One region of the Vagococcus hydrophili genome, then DNA from elsewhere that is predicted to be linked to it. Evidence: a T-box and tRNA genes for the amino acid it is inferred to sense, from the RefSeq annotation. Region 1 holds a T-box; the other regions hold tRNA genes.
The links. A T-box is a leader RNA that pairs with one kind of tRNA and senses whether it is charged. The one in region 1 lies ahead of G7082_RS02415 (valine--tRNA ligase), so its partner is inferred to be a tRNA-Val.
Positions count from the first base shown of each region.

Region 2: it has a tRNA-Val gene. The T-box ahead of G7082_RS02415 (valine--tRNA ligase) is inferred to sense a tRNA for this amino acid. The anticodon was not compared.
Region 3: it has a tRNA-Val gene. The T-box ahead of G7082_RS02415 (valine--tRNA ligase) is inferred to sense a tRNA for this amino acid. The anticodon was not compared.

Region 1 is NZ_CP049887.1:503,779-508,524, reverse strand. It holds gene G7082_RS02435 (SA1002 family membrane protein) at 1-506, shown strand, start outside; gene G7082_RS02430 (hypothetical protein) at 526-711, opposite strand; gene G7082_RS02425 (redox-sensing transcriptional repressor Rex) at 964-1,626, shown strand; gene tpx (thiol peroxidase) at 1,704-2,195, shown strand; T-box leader at 2,238-2,439, shown strand; gene G7082_RS02415 (valine--tRNA ligase) at 2,508-4,746, shown strand, end outside.
Region 2 is NZ_CP049887.1:2,290,194-2,294,939, reverse strand. It holds gene G7082_RS11260 (PTS transporter subunit EIIC) at 1-395, opposite strand, end outside; tRNA gene G7082_RS11255 (tRNA-Gln) at 547-617, opposite strand; tRNA gene G7082_RS11250 (tRNA-His) at 631-703, opposite strand; tRNA gene G7082_RS11245 (tRNA-Tyr) at 715-794, opposite strand; tRNA gene G7082_RS11240 (tRNA-Phe) at 801-873, opposite strand; tRNA gene G7082_RS11235 (tRNA-Glu) at 899-970, opposite strand; tRNA gene G7082_RS11230 (tRNA-Ser) at 988-1,077, opposite strand; tRNA gene G7082_RS11225 (tRNA-Asn) at 1,106-1,179, opposite strand; tRNA gene G7082_RS11220 (tRNA-Leu) at 1,221-1,304, opposite strand; tRNA gene G7082_RS11215 (tRNA-Cys) at 1,324-1,394, opposite strand; tRNA gene G7082_RS11210 (tRNA-Gln) at 1,400-1,470, opposite strand; tRNA gene G7082_RS11205 (tRNA-His) at 1,484-1,556, opposite strand; tRNA gene G7082_RS11200 (tRNA-Trp) at 1,568-1,638, opposite strand; tRNA gene G7082_RS11195 (tRNA-Tyr) at 1,660-1,740, opposite strand; tRNA gene G7082_RS11190 (tRNA-Phe) at 1,747-1,819, opposite strand; tRNA gene G7082_RS11185 (tRNA-Asp) at 1,824-1,896, opposite strand; tRNA gene G7082_RS11180 (tRNA-Val) at 1,908-1,980, opposite strand; tRNA gene G7082_RS11175 (tRNA-Glu) at 2,005-2,076, opposite strand; tRNA gene G7082_RS11170 (tRNA-Asn) at 2,088-2,161, opposite strand; rRNA gene rrf (5S ribosomal RNA) at 2,175-2,290, opposite strand; rRNA gene G7082_RS11160 (23S ribosomal RNA) at 2,365-4,746, opposite strand, start outside.
Region 3 is NZ_CP049887.1:1,119,531-1,124,276, reverse strand. It holds gene brnQ (branched-chain amino acid transport system II carrier protein) at 1-274, opposite strand, end outside; tRNA gene G7082_RS05565 (tRNA-Glu) at 347-418, opposite strand; tRNA gene G7082_RS05560 (tRNA-Ser) at 438-525, opposite strand; tRNA gene G7082_RS05555 (tRNA-Ile) at 538-611, opposite strand; tRNA gene G7082_RS05550 (tRNA-Gly) at 631-701, opposite strand; tRNA gene G7082_RS05545 (tRNA-Phe) at 713-785, opposite strand; tRNA gene G7082_RS05540 (tRNA-Asp) at 794-866, opposite strand; tRNA gene G7082_RS05535 (tRNA-Met) at 870-943, opposite strand; tRNA gene G7082_RS05530 (tRNA-Ser) at 958-1,047, opposite strand; tRNA gene G7082_RS05525 (tRNA-Glu) at 1,058-1,129, opposite strand; tRNA gene G7082_RS05520 (tRNA-Ser) at 1,149-1,236, opposite strand; tRNA gene G7082_RS05515 (tRNA-Ile) at 1,249-1,322, opposite strand; tRNA gene G7082_RS05510 (tRNA-Gly) at 1,344-1,414, opposite strand; tRNA gene G7082_RS05505 (tRNA-Asp) at 1,431-1,503, opposite strand; tRNA gene G7082_RS05500 (tRNA-Met) at 1,507-1,580, opposite strand; tRNA gene G7082_RS05495 (tRNA-Ser) at 1,595-1,684, opposite strand; tRNA gene G7082_RS05490 (tRNA-Ile) at 1,705-1,778, opposite strand; tRNA gene G7082_RS05485 (tRNA-Met) at 1,796-1,869, opposite strand; tRNA gene G7082_RS05480 (tRNA-Pro) at 1,882-1,955, opposite strand; tRNA gene G7082_RS05475 (tRNA-Arg) at 1,968-2,041, opposite strand; tRNA gene G7082_RS05470 (tRNA-Leu) at 2,060-2,145, opposite strand; tRNA gene G7082_RS05465 (tRNA-Gly) at 2,160-2,231, opposite strand; tRNA gene G7082_RS05460 (tRNA-Thr) at 2,244-2,316, opposite strand; tRNA gene G7082_RS05455 (tRNA-Leu) at 2,331-2,412, opposite strand; tRNA gene G7082_RS05450 (tRNA-Lys) at 2,422-2,494, opposite strand; tRNA gene G7082_RS05445 (tRNA-Val) at 2,506-2,578, opposite strand; rRNA gene rrf (5S ribosomal RNA) at 2,589-2,704, opposite strand; rRNA gene G7082_RS05435 (23S ribosomal RNA) at 2,792-4,746, opposite strand, start outside.

The sequences.
Region 1 (4,746 bases):
TGAATATATTACTTTTATGCGTTATCTTCTTTATTAGTCGATTGATGTTTTCTAAAAAAATCGATAAATACGTATTTTTGAAATCTATTTTAGTATTATTAGGGCTACTTGTCGTAAATGGGATTCTTATTGTGGTTACATTTTTGGGAACCAATCAATTAGTAGAATATATTCCAGTACTTAGCACAGGAAATATTTTTACATATGTTTTATTAAGTGCCATTCTGTCAGGTTTATTATCATACTACTTATTAAGATGGGCAACCGTAAAATTTAAATTATCCATGTCTGTTTTTACTTTGATTGAATACTATATTCAGTGGAGTTTAATCTACATTACGATGTATCAATTAGTCTTTGATAAGTTTATCCAAGGAAGTCAGTTAGAGAAGATGTTAAAGGATGATATTAGTGATCCATCAATTTGGGTAGCGTTACTTCTTCCAGCGTTTATGTCTTCATGGATTGCGATTATCTTACTAAAACTACATAAAGAAGAAATTTAAAAAGAGCTGTGAGATAAGTTTAATTCTTATCTCCAAGCTCTTTTTTTGCTTCTAATTTTCTAATCGTTGTAAGAACTGCTTTTCTTCTAGGAATAAAAACAGAGCTCTTTTTTTCTTTACTAGCTTTTAAATCAAGGGTTCCGATACCAGAAATCTGACTGATATCTGAGATAGATAAATGAAGTTCGTCAGCTAACTGCCACATATAATTAAGTTCTTTTCTTATTTTTTGATTCCAAGTTATTTGAGCTGGAAAGCATAATAAAACAATAAAAACTAAAAGGATGTTATATTTAAAGTTTATTTTTTATAAAAGGTAATTAATTAAAGCAAATTGTCGAAAAAATGTCTGAAATTTCTCTTTTTACGTATATTTTTCACAAATTGATTGAAATGTGAAAAATTAAATGATACACTTAATGTGAAAATAGTCACAATTTGGAAGGAGTATTTATTTATGGAAAACTTGAAAAAAAATCATGCCATTCCAAAAGCTACAGCTAAAAGAATTCCCTTGTATTTTCGCTACTTAAAAACCTTAGATCAAAGTGGAGTAAAAAGAATTAAATCAAACGAATTTAGTCAAATGATTCAAATTCCTTCTGCCACTATCAGAAGAGATTTTTCACATTTTGGTGAACTAGGAAGAAGTGGGTATGGTTATGATGTTCCTTATTTAATTCAAGTATTTAGTAATATTTTAAATACGGAAATTGAAAAGAGAATCGCTTTAGTTGGTGCTGGTAATTTAGGGAAAGCGTTGATTAATAATAACTTTAGAAAAAATTCTAATTTAAATATTGTTGTTGCGTTTGATTCAGATCCAGAACTTATTGGAAAAACAATTAATGATGTTAAAGTCGAAGACATTGCTAAAATGTCTGAGATGATCAAAAAAGAAAGTATCACAACGGTTATTATGACGGTGCCAAGCAGTAAAGCGCAACAAGTCATTGACGAAGTGGTGGATGCAGGTGTTACTGCCATTCTAAACTTTGCACCAAAACGCTTGAGAGTACCACATCATGTTCAAGTTCAGTACATTGATTTAACAACTGAATTGCAAACATTGATCTATTACGATGAAAATTACAATCACCCCGATTTAACAACTATTTAATCACAAGCATCTCCTTTGTCTTTTTATTCTTTTCTCCTTATACTGAGATTAAAATAAAGATAGAGGAGTGTTTTTTTATGCAAGTAACATTAAAAGGTAACCCAGTAGAATTAGAAGGAATTCAACCAATCGTTGGTGAAAAAGCCCCAGTCTTTTCATTAGTAGATTTACAAGATAAGTTAGTCGATTTAGCTAGTTTATCAAACAAACCATTAATCGTAAGTGTCGTTCCAGATATCGATACATCTGTCTGTGCGATTCAAACAAAACGCTTTAATCAAGAAGCGGCTAGTGAAAATGGGATTAATTTTGTGACTGTTTCAAATAACACAAAAGAAGAACAAGGTAACTGGTGTGCAGCTGAAGGCGTTGATATGACAATGTTACGCGACGAAGATTTAGAATTTGGTAAAAACTATGGTTTATTAATTCCTGAGATTGGTCGCTTGGCACGTGCTATTTTTGTGATTGATACAAAAGGTAACATTGCTCATGAAGAGATTGTGGCAGAAGTTTCTCATGAACCTAATTACCAAGCCGCACTTGACGCAGCAAAAAATCTGATTTAAGTTTGACGTGAGTAGTGTTTCATTGTAAAATGAACCTAATATGAAAATGCTTAGATTAAGAGGAGTAATACTTTAAAAAGCAGTTAGAAAGAAAATCCTTGGCTGAAAGATTTTCCTTTGACAAGTATGAAGGTAGCTTATGAGCTGAATTTTTTTCGGTTAGTGAACGTTATCTCACTTTAAAGTGACAGTGTATGTTGATGCGCTGTAATCTAGGTGGTACCGCGAGCAATTCGTCCTAAAGTAGAAATACTTTAGGGCTTTTTTTATCGAAAAAAATAACATTCTAAATAAGAAAGAAGGCAATATGAGATGACAGAAGAAAACAATTTAGCACCAAAATTTGATCCAAAAGAAGTTGAAGCAGGTCGTTATAAAAAATGGCTAGATAAAGATGTGTTTAAACCAAGTGGCGACAAAACAGCAGAACCTTATTCAATCGTTATCCCACCGCCAAACGTAACAGGGAAACTTCATTTAGGTCATGCTTGGGATACAACTCTTCAAGACATGATTATTAGACAAAAAAGAATGCAAGGTTTCGATACGTTATGGTTACCAGGAATGGACCACGCGGGGATTGCAACGCAAGCAAAAGTAGAAGAAAAATTACGTGGTGAAGGTTTAACACGTTATGACTTAGGTCGTGAAAAATTCATCGAATCAACAAAAGAATGGAAAGAAGAATATGCTGGTCATATTCGTGAGCAGTGGGGGAAACTTGGTTTATCTGTGGATTACTCTCGTGAACGATTCACATTGGATGATGGCTTATCAGATGCTGTGAAAAAAGTTTTTGTGAAACTTTATGAAAAAGAACTGATCTACCGCGGGGAGTATATTATTAACTGGGATCCACAAGCTAAAACAGCTCTTTCAGATATTGAAGTAATTCATAAAGATGTTGAAGGTGCCTTTTATCATATGTACTATCCTTTAGCTGATGGCAGTGGCAAGTTAGAAATTGCAACGACTCGTCCAGAAACAATGCTTGGTGATACAGCAGTAGCCGTTCACCCTGAGGATGATCGTTACAAACATTTAATTGGTCAAAAAGTGATCTTACCATTAATGGATAAAGAAATTCCAATTATTGCTGATGAGTATGTTGAAATGGACTTTGGAACGGGTGTGGTTAAAATTACACCAGCTCATGATCCTAATGACTTTGAGGTCGGTAATCGCCACAGCTTACCGCGTATCAATGTAATGGATGCGACGGCAACAATGAATGAGTTAGCTGGAAAATATGCAGGTATGGACCGTTTTGCAGCCCGTAAACAAGTGATTAAAGATTTAGATGAACTAGGTTTACTTAAAGAAATCAAAAAACACGTACATAGCGTGGGACATTCTGAAAGAACTGGTGTGGTTGTTGAGCCTCGTCTTTCAACACAATGGTTTGTAAAAATGAAACCATTAGCAGAAATGGCTATGAAAAATCAACAAACTGAAGATGCCGTAACATTCTATCCACCACGTTTTGATCAAACCTTCTTAACTTGGATGGAAAATGTCCATGATTGGGTTATCTCTCGTCAATTATGGTGGGGACATCAAATTCCAGCATGGTATCACAATGAAACAGGTGAAATGTATGTAGGAAATGAAGCGCCTAGCGATATTGAAAACTGGACGCAAGATGAAGATGTTTTAGATACATGGTTCTCAAGCGCTTTATGGCCATTTTCAACAATGGGTTGGCCTGATACAGAATCAGAAGACTTTAAACGTTACTTCCCAACAAGCACTTTAGTAACAGGGTATGACATTATTTTCTTCTGGGTAAGTCGTATGATTTTTCAAAGTTTAGAATTTACTGGAGAACGTCCTTTTGAAAAAGTTTTAATGCATGGTTTAATTCGTGCCGAAGATGGTCGTAAGATGAGTAAATCTCTAGGTAACGGAATTGACCCAATGGATGTGATTGAGAAATACGGAGCAGATGCCCTACGTTGGTTCTTATCAAATGGTTCAACACCAGGACAAGATATGCGTTTTAGTTATGAAAAAATGGATTCTTCTTGGAACTTCATTAACAAAATTTGGAACGCATCACGTTTTGTTATTATGAACCTAGAAGGCTTCAATTATGAAGATATTAACTTAGAAGGCAACAAAACAGTTGCTGATAAATGGATTTTAACTCGCTTGAATGAAACCATTGAAAAAGTAACTTACTTCTTTGATCGTTTTGAATTTGGTGAAGCAGGTCGTCAGCTGTATAACTTTATCTGGGATGATTTCTGTGATTGGTATATTGAGATGAGTAAAGAAATTCTTTACGGAGAAGATGAAACTCAGAAAAACATGACTCGTAGTGTCTTAACTTATACTTTAGATAAGATTGTTAAGTTATTACACCCAATCATGCCGTTTGTGACAGAAGAAATTTGGGAGAAATTACCACACGAGGGTGAATCATTAGTCACTGCGCCTTATCCTGTAGTAGTACCTGAATTTACAGATGAAACGTCAGCTAGAGGAATGGAAGTCTTACAAGAATTAATCAGATCAGTTCGTAACATTCGTTCTGAAGTGAATACACCAA
Region 2 (4,746 bases), 1.3 Mb from region 1:
ACATTTATTTGTCCAACTTGTGTCATAATTTCTGGATCAGCCATCTTACCAGTTAAAGTCAACCAAACATTCATAGTAATGATTAAAGTTAAATAACCAGTCACAGCAGCAAAAACAGAAATTCCTTTATCCTTTTTACTCATTCCATAAGCCACACCCATAGCGAATAGTAGTGGAATATTATCAAAGATAACGCTTGCAATCGTTCTAATACTAATAAGAATAGCATTAACATTTTCATTTCCTAAAAATGCAAACTTTTCAATCATATAAGGTTGAACAAATGCTCCACTGATTCCTAAAATCATCCCGACCGGTGCTAAAACCCCAATTGGAAGAAGTAACGTTCGTCCAAACTTTTGTAGTGACTCACCAAAATCCCCTTTTTTAATCATCTTTTCTTCTCCTTTTCAAATGATAAATATATACTAACACTTAAATTTTTTTATAAAAAGCTTCTTAACATTACTTAATACTATCTAGATAAGCAAAAATGACTTAGATCATTTTTGGACAAAAAAAAAGACTTGAATCATCAAGTCTTAACTGGGCTAGCTGGATTCGAACCAACGATGACGGAGTCAAAGTCCGTTGCCTTACCGCTTGGCTATAGCCCAATATTATTAAATAGGCGACTGATGGGAATCGAACCCACGCATGTCGGAACCACAATCCGATGTGTTAACCACTTCACCACAATCGCCATGATAAAAATGGAGGGGGCAGATTCGAACTGCCGAACCCAAAGGAGCGGATTTACAGTCCGCCGCGTTTAGCCACTTCGCTACCCCTCCATATAATGGCGCAAGACAGAATCGAACTGCCGACACACGGAGCTTCAATCCGTTGCTCTACCAACTGAGCTACTGCGCCCAAACTATAATTAATAGTTTAGTAATGACCCGTACGGGAATCGAACCCGTGATACCGCCGTGAAAGGGCGGTGTCTTAACCGCTTGACCAACGGGCCTAAGAATTATAAAATTACGGAAAGTAAGGGATTCGAACCCTTGAGACAGTTATTACCGTCTACATGATTTCCAATCATGCTCCTTCGGCCAACTCGGACAACTCTCCAGGTTCAAAAAACTTATTTAAAGTAAAACTCCGGCAGTAGGACTCGAACCTACGACATCATGATTAACAGTCATGCGCTACTACCAACTGAGCTATGCCGGATTATTTAATTATTAGACTATCCTTATATGCAATAAATGCAATACCGGCGGCCGGGGTCGAACCGGCACGCCCTTGCGGGCACAGGATTTTGAGTCCAGCGCGTCTGCCAATTCCGCCACGCCGGCATAAGGATATATCTATAAAAGGCGGTAACCGGATTTGAACCGATGATAAAGGTGTTGCAGACCTCTGCCTTACCACTTGGCTATACCGCCAAAAACTGGGCTAGCTGGATTCGAACCAACGATGACGGAGTCAAAGTCCGTTGCCTTACCGCTTGGCTATAGCCCAATATTATTAAATAGGCGACTGATGGGAATCGAACCCACGCATGTCGGAACCACAATCCGATGTGTTAACCACTTCACCACAATCGCCATAGTAAAAACAGGGGTAGTAGGAATCGAACCCACGCTGACGGTTTTGGAGACCGTAGTTCTACCGCTAAACTATACCCCTATAGTTTGATAATATTAATAATGGAGGGGGGCAGATTCGAACTGCCGAACCCGAAGGAGCGGATTTACAGTCCGCCGCGTTTAGCCACTTCGCTACCCCTCCATATAATGGCGCAAGACAGAATCGAACTGCCGACACACGGAGCTTCAATCCGTTGCTCTACCAACTGAGCTACTGCGCCTAAACGGTCCCGACGGGATTTGAACCCGCGATCTCCTGCGTGACAGGCAGGCATGTTAACCCCTACACCACGGAACCAGTTTAGATAATGGAGGTTAACGGGATCGAACCGCTGACCCCCTGCTTGTAAGGCAGGTGCTCTCCCAGCTGAGCTAAACCTCCATATATGGAATATATTATGTTACATGACCCGTACGGGAATCGAACCCGTGATACCGCCGTGAAAGGGCGGTGTCTTAACCGCTTGACCAACGGGCCTTTTGAAACAACTCCGGCAGTAGGACTCGAACCTACGACATCATGATTAACAGTCATGCGCTACTACCAACTGAGCTATGCCGGATAATTTATAATAAGCATGGCAACGTCCTACTCTCACAAGGGGAAACCCCTCACTACCCTCGGCGCTAAGAAACTTAACTTCTGTGTTCGGCATGGGAACAGGTGTATCCTTCTTGCCATCATCGCCACACTTATTATTAGAGTGATTGTTCACTCAAAACTGAATGTTTTAGTTAGACATCTTTTTTACTTCACCGTTTTTCTTTGGTTAAGTCCTCGATCGATTAGTACTAGTCCGCTCCGTACATCACTGCACTTCCACTCCTAGCCTATCTACCTGATCATCTTTCAGGGATCTTACTTTCTTAAAGAAATGGGAAATTTCATCTTGAGGGGGCTTCACGCTTAGATGCTTTCAGCGTTTATCCCTTCCACACATAGCTACCCAGCAATGCCCTTGGCAGAACAACTGGTACACCAGAGGTGTGTCCATCCCGGTCCTCTCGTACTAAGGACAGCTCCTCTCAAATTTCCAACGCCCGCGACGGATAGGGACCGAACTGTCTCACGACGTTCTGAACCCAGCTCGCGTGCCGCTTTAATGGGCGAACAGCCCAACCCTTGGGACCGACTACAGCCCCAGGATGCGACGAGCCGACATCGAGGTGCCAAACCTCCCGTCGATGTGAACTCTTGGGGGAGATAAGCCTGTTATCCCCAGGGTAGCTTTTATCCGTTGAGCGATGGCCCTTCCATGCGGAACCACCGGATCACTAAGCCCGACTTTCGTCCCTGCTCGAGTTGTAGCTCTCGCAGTCAAGCTCCCTTATGCCTTTGCACTCTACGAATGATTTCCAACCATTCTGAGGGAACCTTTGGGCGCCTCCGTTACTTTTTAGGAGGCGACCGCCCCAGTCAAACTGTCCATCTGACACTGTCTCCCGCCACGATAAGTGGCGCGGGTTAGAATGGTCATAACACAAGGGTAGTATCCCACCAATGCCTCCCTCGAGACTAGCGTCCCGAGCTCTACGGCTCCTACCTATCCTGTACATGTGTTACAAACATTCAATATCAAACTACAGTAAAGCTCCATGGGGTCTTTCCGTCCTGTCGCGGGTAACCTGCATCTTCACAGGTACTAAAATTTCACCGAGTCTCTCGTTGAGACAGTGCCCAAATCGTTACGCCTTTCGTGCGGGTCGGAACTTACCCGACAAGGAATTTCGCTACCTTAGGACCGTTATAGTTACGGCCGCCGTTTACTGGGGCTTCAATTCTGAGCTTCGCTACTAGCTAACCCATCCTCTTAACCTTCCAGCACCGGGCAGGCGTCAGCCCCTATACGTCATCTTTCGATTTTGCAGAGACCTGTGTTTTTGATAAACAGTCGCTTGGGCCTATTCACTGCGGCTGAACTTGCGTTCAGCACCCCTTCTCCCTAAGTTACGGGGTCATTTTGCCGAGTTCCTTAACGAGAGTTCTCTCGCTCACCTTAGGATTCTCTCCTCGACTACCTGTGTCGGTTTGCGGTACGGGCCGTTTGTTTCTAACTAGAAGCTTTTCTTGGCAGTGTGATATTAAGACTTCGGTACTTAATTTCCCTCCTCATCACAACTTGTCCTTAAAGGTAAAAGCATTTGACTCTTACCAAGACTTGTTGCTTGAACGCACATATCCAACAGTGCGATCTTGTAACCTACTGCGTCCCTCCATTGTTCAAACAAAACAAACGGGTACAGGAATCTCAACCTGTTATCCATCGCCTACGCCTATCGGCCTCAGCTTAGGTCCCGACTAACCCTGGGAGGACGAGCCTTCCCCAGGAAACCTTAGTCATTCGGTGGACAGGATTCTCACCTGTCTTTCGCTACTCATACCGGCATTCTCACTTCTAAGCGCTCCACCAGTCCTTACGATCTAGCTTCAACGCCCTTAGAACGCTCTCCTACCATAGAACCTAAGTTCTATCCACAGCTTCGGTAATATGTTTAGCCCCGGTACATTTTCGGCGCAAGGGCACTCGACTAGTGAGCTATTACGCACTCTTTAAATGGTGGCTGCTTCTGAGCCAACATCCTAGTTGTTTGTGCACCCTCACATCCTTTTCCACTTAACATATATTTGGGGACCTTAGCTGGTGGTCTGGGCTGTTTCCCTTTCGACAATGGATCTTATCACTCACTGTCTGACTCCCGGACATAAATGAATGGCATTCGGAGTTTATCTGAATTCGGTAACCCGAGACGGGCCCCTAGTCCAAACAGTGCTCTACCTCCATCATTCTAATTCCGAGGCTAGCCCTAAAGCTATTTCGGAGAGAACCAGCTATCTCCAAGTTCGTTTGGAATTTCTCCGCTACCCACACCTCATCCCCGCACTTTTCAACGTACGTGGGTTCGGTCCTCCAGTGCGTTTTACCGCACCTTCAACCTGGACATGGGTAGGTCACTTGGTTTCGGGTCTACGACTACATACTCACTCGCCCTATTCAGACTCGCTTTCGCTACGGCTCCGCTTCTTCAGCTTAACCTCGCATGCAATCGTAACTCGCCGGTTCATTCTGCAAAAGGCACGCCATCACCCATTAACGGGCTCTGACTTTTTGTAGGCACACGGTTTCAGGTTCTATTTCACTCCCCTTCC
Region 3 (4,746 bases), 620 kb from region 1:
AATATAAAACAGTCGTAAATATCAATCCGTATTTCTTTCCAACTTTACTAGATAACTCATACAGATCACGACTAGATGATAAACCAAATGCAATAATACCTAAAAATGGCAACCCAATACCTGTTATCAAGAAGCCTAAATTAGCCTGAACAATATGAGCTCCTGCCTCTTGTCCCATCTGAATCGGAAAAATTAAGTTACCAGCACCAAAAAACAACCCAAATATAAGGGATCCCACAAACAACCTTTCCTTCATCGTTAGTTCATTCTTCATTTTTAGAAAACTCCTTTTAATTTCAATATAATAAAAAAAGCTCAGAATTGAATTAATCAATTCTGAGCTTTATGACCCGTACGGGAATCGAACCCGTGATACCGCCGTGAAAGGGCGGTGTCTTAACCGCTTGACCAACGGGCCTAAATTAAGAAAAATACTATGGAGAAGGAGGGATTTGAACCCTCGCGCCAGTTACCCGACCTATACCCTTAGCAGGGGCACCTCTTCAGCCACTTGAGTACTTCTCCATCCTAAAATAATGGGCCTAAATGGACTCGAACCATCGACCTCACGCTTATCAGGCGTGCGCTCTAACCAGCTGAGCTATAGGCCCCTTTTCTTCAAAAAGAAGAAGCGGGTGACGAGAATCGAACTCGCGACAACAGCTTGGAAGGCTGTAGTTTTACCACTAAACTACACCCGCGTGTAGTTAAATGGCGCAAGACAGAATCGAACTGCCGACACACGGAGCTTCAATCCGTTGCTCTACCAACTGAGCTACTGCGCCAAAAAAAACGGTCCCGACGGGATTTGAACCCGCGATCTCCTGCGTGACAGGCAGGCATGTTAACCCCTACACCACGGAACCTAATTGCGGAGACAGGATTTGAACCTATGACCTTCGGGTTATGAGCCCGACGAGCTACCTAACTGCTCCACTCCGCGATATTTAATTAAAAAGGAGGATAAGGGATTCGAACCCTTGCGTGCTTTTACACACCTGACGGTTTTCAAGACCGTTCCCTTCAGCCGAACTTGGGTAATCCTCCAAAAATATAATGACCCGTACGGGAATCGAACCCGTGATACCGCCGTGAAAGGGCGGTGTCTTAACCGCTTGACCAACGGGCCTAAATTAAGAAAAACACTATGGAGAAGGAGGGATTTGAACCCTCGCGCCAGTTACCCGACCTATACCCTTAGCAGGGGCACCTCTTCAGCCACTTGAGTACTTCTCCATCCTAAAATAATGGGCCTAAATGGACTCGAACCATCGACCTCACGCTTATCAGGCGTGCGCTCTAACCAGCTGAGCTATAGGCCCCTTTTTTCTTCAAAAAGAAGAAGCGGGTGACGAGAATCGAACTCGCGACAACAGCTTGGAAGGCTGTAGTTTTACCACTAAACTACACCCGCGTGTAGCAAAAACAAACGGTCCCGACGGGATTTGAACCCGCGATCTCCTGCGTGACAGGCAGGCATGTTAACCCCTACACCACGGAACCTAATTGCGGAGACAGGATTTGAACCTATGACCTTCGGGTTATGAGCCCGACGAGCTACCTAACTGCTCCACTCCGCGATATTTAATTAAAAAGGAGGATAAGGGATTCGAACCCTTGCGTGCTTTTACACACCTGACGGTTTTCAAGACCGTTCCCTTCAGCCGGACTTGGGTAATCCTCCATGGCTTTAAAGATCTATAATGGACCTTGTAGGACTCGAACCTACGACCGCCCGGTTATGAGCCGGGAGCTCTAACCAACTGAGCTAAAGGTCCAAGTTCCAAAATATTAGTCGCGGCGGAGGGGATCGAACCCCCGACCTCCCGGGTATGAACCGGACGCTCTAGCCAGCTGAGCTACACCGCGAAATTATGTAAATCGGGAAGACAGGATTCGAACCTGCGACCCCTTGGTCCCAAACCAAGTGCTCTACCAAGCTGAGCTACTTCCCGTATTACTTAAAACGCGCCCAAGAGGAGTCGAACCCCTAACCTTCTGATCCGTAGTCAGACACTCTATCCAATTGAGCTATGGGCGCTTGTGTATTTTATTAAAATGCCGAGGACCGGAATCGAACCGGTACGGTGATCACTCACCGCAGGATTTTAAGTCCTGTGCGTCTGCCAGTTCCGCCACCCCGGCTAAGAACTCATAAAAGCGGAAGACGAGGTTCGAACTCGCGACCCCCACCTTGGCAAGGTGATGTTCTACCACTGAACTACTTCCGCTTATTTAAAAAGTGCCGGCTAAAGGAGTTGAACCCTCGACCCTCTGATTACAAATCAGATGCTCTACCAACTGAGCTAAGCCGGCGTTTAAATTTTAAGTGCGGGTGAAGGGACTTGAACCCCCACGCCGTTAGGCGCTAGATCCTAAATCTAGTGCGTCTGCCAATTCCGCCACACCCGCATATAAAAATGACCCGTACTGGGCTCGAACCAGTGACCCTCTGATTAAAAGTCAGATGCTCTACCAACTGAGCTAACGAGTCATCATTTTAAATGGAGGTTAACGGGATCGAACCGCTGACCCCCTGCTTGTAAGGCAGGTGCTCTCCCAGCTGAGCTAAACCTCCAAAACACTTTGCATGGCGACGTCCTACTCTCACAAGGGGAAACCCCTCACTACCCTCGGCGCTAAGAAACTTAACTTCTGTGTTCGGCATGGGAACAGGTGTATCCTTCTTGCCATCATCGCCACACTTACGTGCGTTTTATTTAATTGAGTGATTGTTCACTCAAAACTGAATGTTTTAGTTAGACATCTTTTTTTACTTTACCGTTTTTTTTTGGTTAAGTCCTCGATCGATTAGTACTAGTCCGCTCCGTACATCACTGCACTTCCACTCCTAGCCTATCTACCTGATCATCTTTCAGGGATCTTACTTTCTTAAAGAAATGGGAAATCTCATCTTGAGGGGGGCTTCACGCTTAGATGCTTTCAGCGTTTATCCCTTCCACACATAGCTACCCAGCAATGCCCTTGGCAGAACAACTGGTACACCAGAGGTGTGTCCATCCCGGTCCTCTCGTACTAAGGACAGCTCCTCTCAAATTTCCAACGCCCGCGACGGATAGGGACCGAACTGTCTCACGACGTTCTGAACCCAGCTCGCGTGCCGCTTTAATGGGCGAACAGCCCAACCCTTGGGACCGACTACAGCCCCAGGATGCGACGAGCCGACATCGAGGTGCCAAACCTCCCCGTCGATGTGAACTCTTGGGGGAGATAAGCCTGTTATCCCCAGGGTAGCTTTTATCCGTTGAGCGATGGCCCTTCCATGCGGAACCACCGGATCACTAAGCCCGACTTTCGTCCCTGCTCGAGTTGTAGCTCTCGCAGTCAAGCTCCCTTATGCCTTTGCACTCTGCGAATGATTTCCAACCATTCTGAGGGAACCTTTGGGCGCCTCCGTTACTTTTTAGGAGGCGACCGCCCCAGTCAAACTGTCCATCTGACACTGTCTCCCGCCACGATAAGTGGCGCGGGTTAGAATGGTCATAACACAAGGGTAGTATCCCACCAATGCCTCCCTCGAGACTAGCGTCCCGAGCTCTACGGCTCCTACCTATCCTGTACATGTGTTACAAACATTCAATATCAAACTACAGTAAAGCTCCATGGGGTCTTTCCGTCCTGTCGCGGGTAACCTGCATCTTCACAGGTACTAAAATTTCACCGAGTCTCTCGTTGAGACAGTGCCCAAATCGTTACGCCTTTCGTGCGGGTCGGAACTTACCCGACAAGGAATTTCGCTACCTTAGGACCGTTATAGTTACGGCCGCCGTTTACTGGGGCTTCAATTCTGAGCTTCGCTACTAGCTAACCCATCCTCTTAACCTTCCAGCACCGGGCAGGCGTCAGCCCCTATACGTCATCTTTCGATTTTGCAGAGACCTGTGTTTTTGATAAACAGTCGCTTGGGCCTATTCACTGCGGCTGAACTTGCGTTCAGCACCCCTTCTCCCTAAGTTACGGGGTCATTTTGCCGAGTTCCTTAACGAGAGTTCTCTCGCTCACCTTAGGATTCTCTCCTCGACTACCTGTGTCGGTTTGCGGTACGGGCCGTTTGTTTCTAACTAGAAGCTTTTCTTGGCAGTGTGATATTAAGACTTCGGTACTAAATTTCCCTCCTCATCACAACTTGTCCTTAAAGGTAAAAGCATTTGACTCTTACCAAGACTTGTTGCTTGAACGCACATATCCAACAGTGCGATCTTGTAACCTACTGCGTCCCTCCATTGTTCAAACAAAACAAACGGGTACAGGAATCTCAACCTGTTATCCATCGCCTACGCCTATCGGCCTCAGCTTAGGTCCCGACTAACCCTGGGAGGACGAGCCTTCCCCAGGAAACCTTAGTCATTCGGTGGACAGGATTCTCACCTGTCTTTCGCTACTCATACCGGCATTCTCACTTCTAAGCGCTCCACCAGTCCTTACGATCTAGCTTCAACGCCCTTAGAACGCTCTCCTACCATAGAACCTAAGTTCTATCCACAGCTTCGGTAATATGTTTAGCCCCGGTACATTTTCGGCGCAAGGGCACTCGACTAGTGAGCTATTACGCACTCTTTAAATGGTGGCTGCTTCTGAGCCAACATCCTAGTTGTTTGTGCACCCTCACATCCTTTTCCACTTAACATATATTTGGGGACCTTAGCTGGTGGTCTGGGCTGTTTCCCTTTCGACAATGGATCTTATCACTCACTGTCTGACTCCCGGACATAAATGAATGGCATT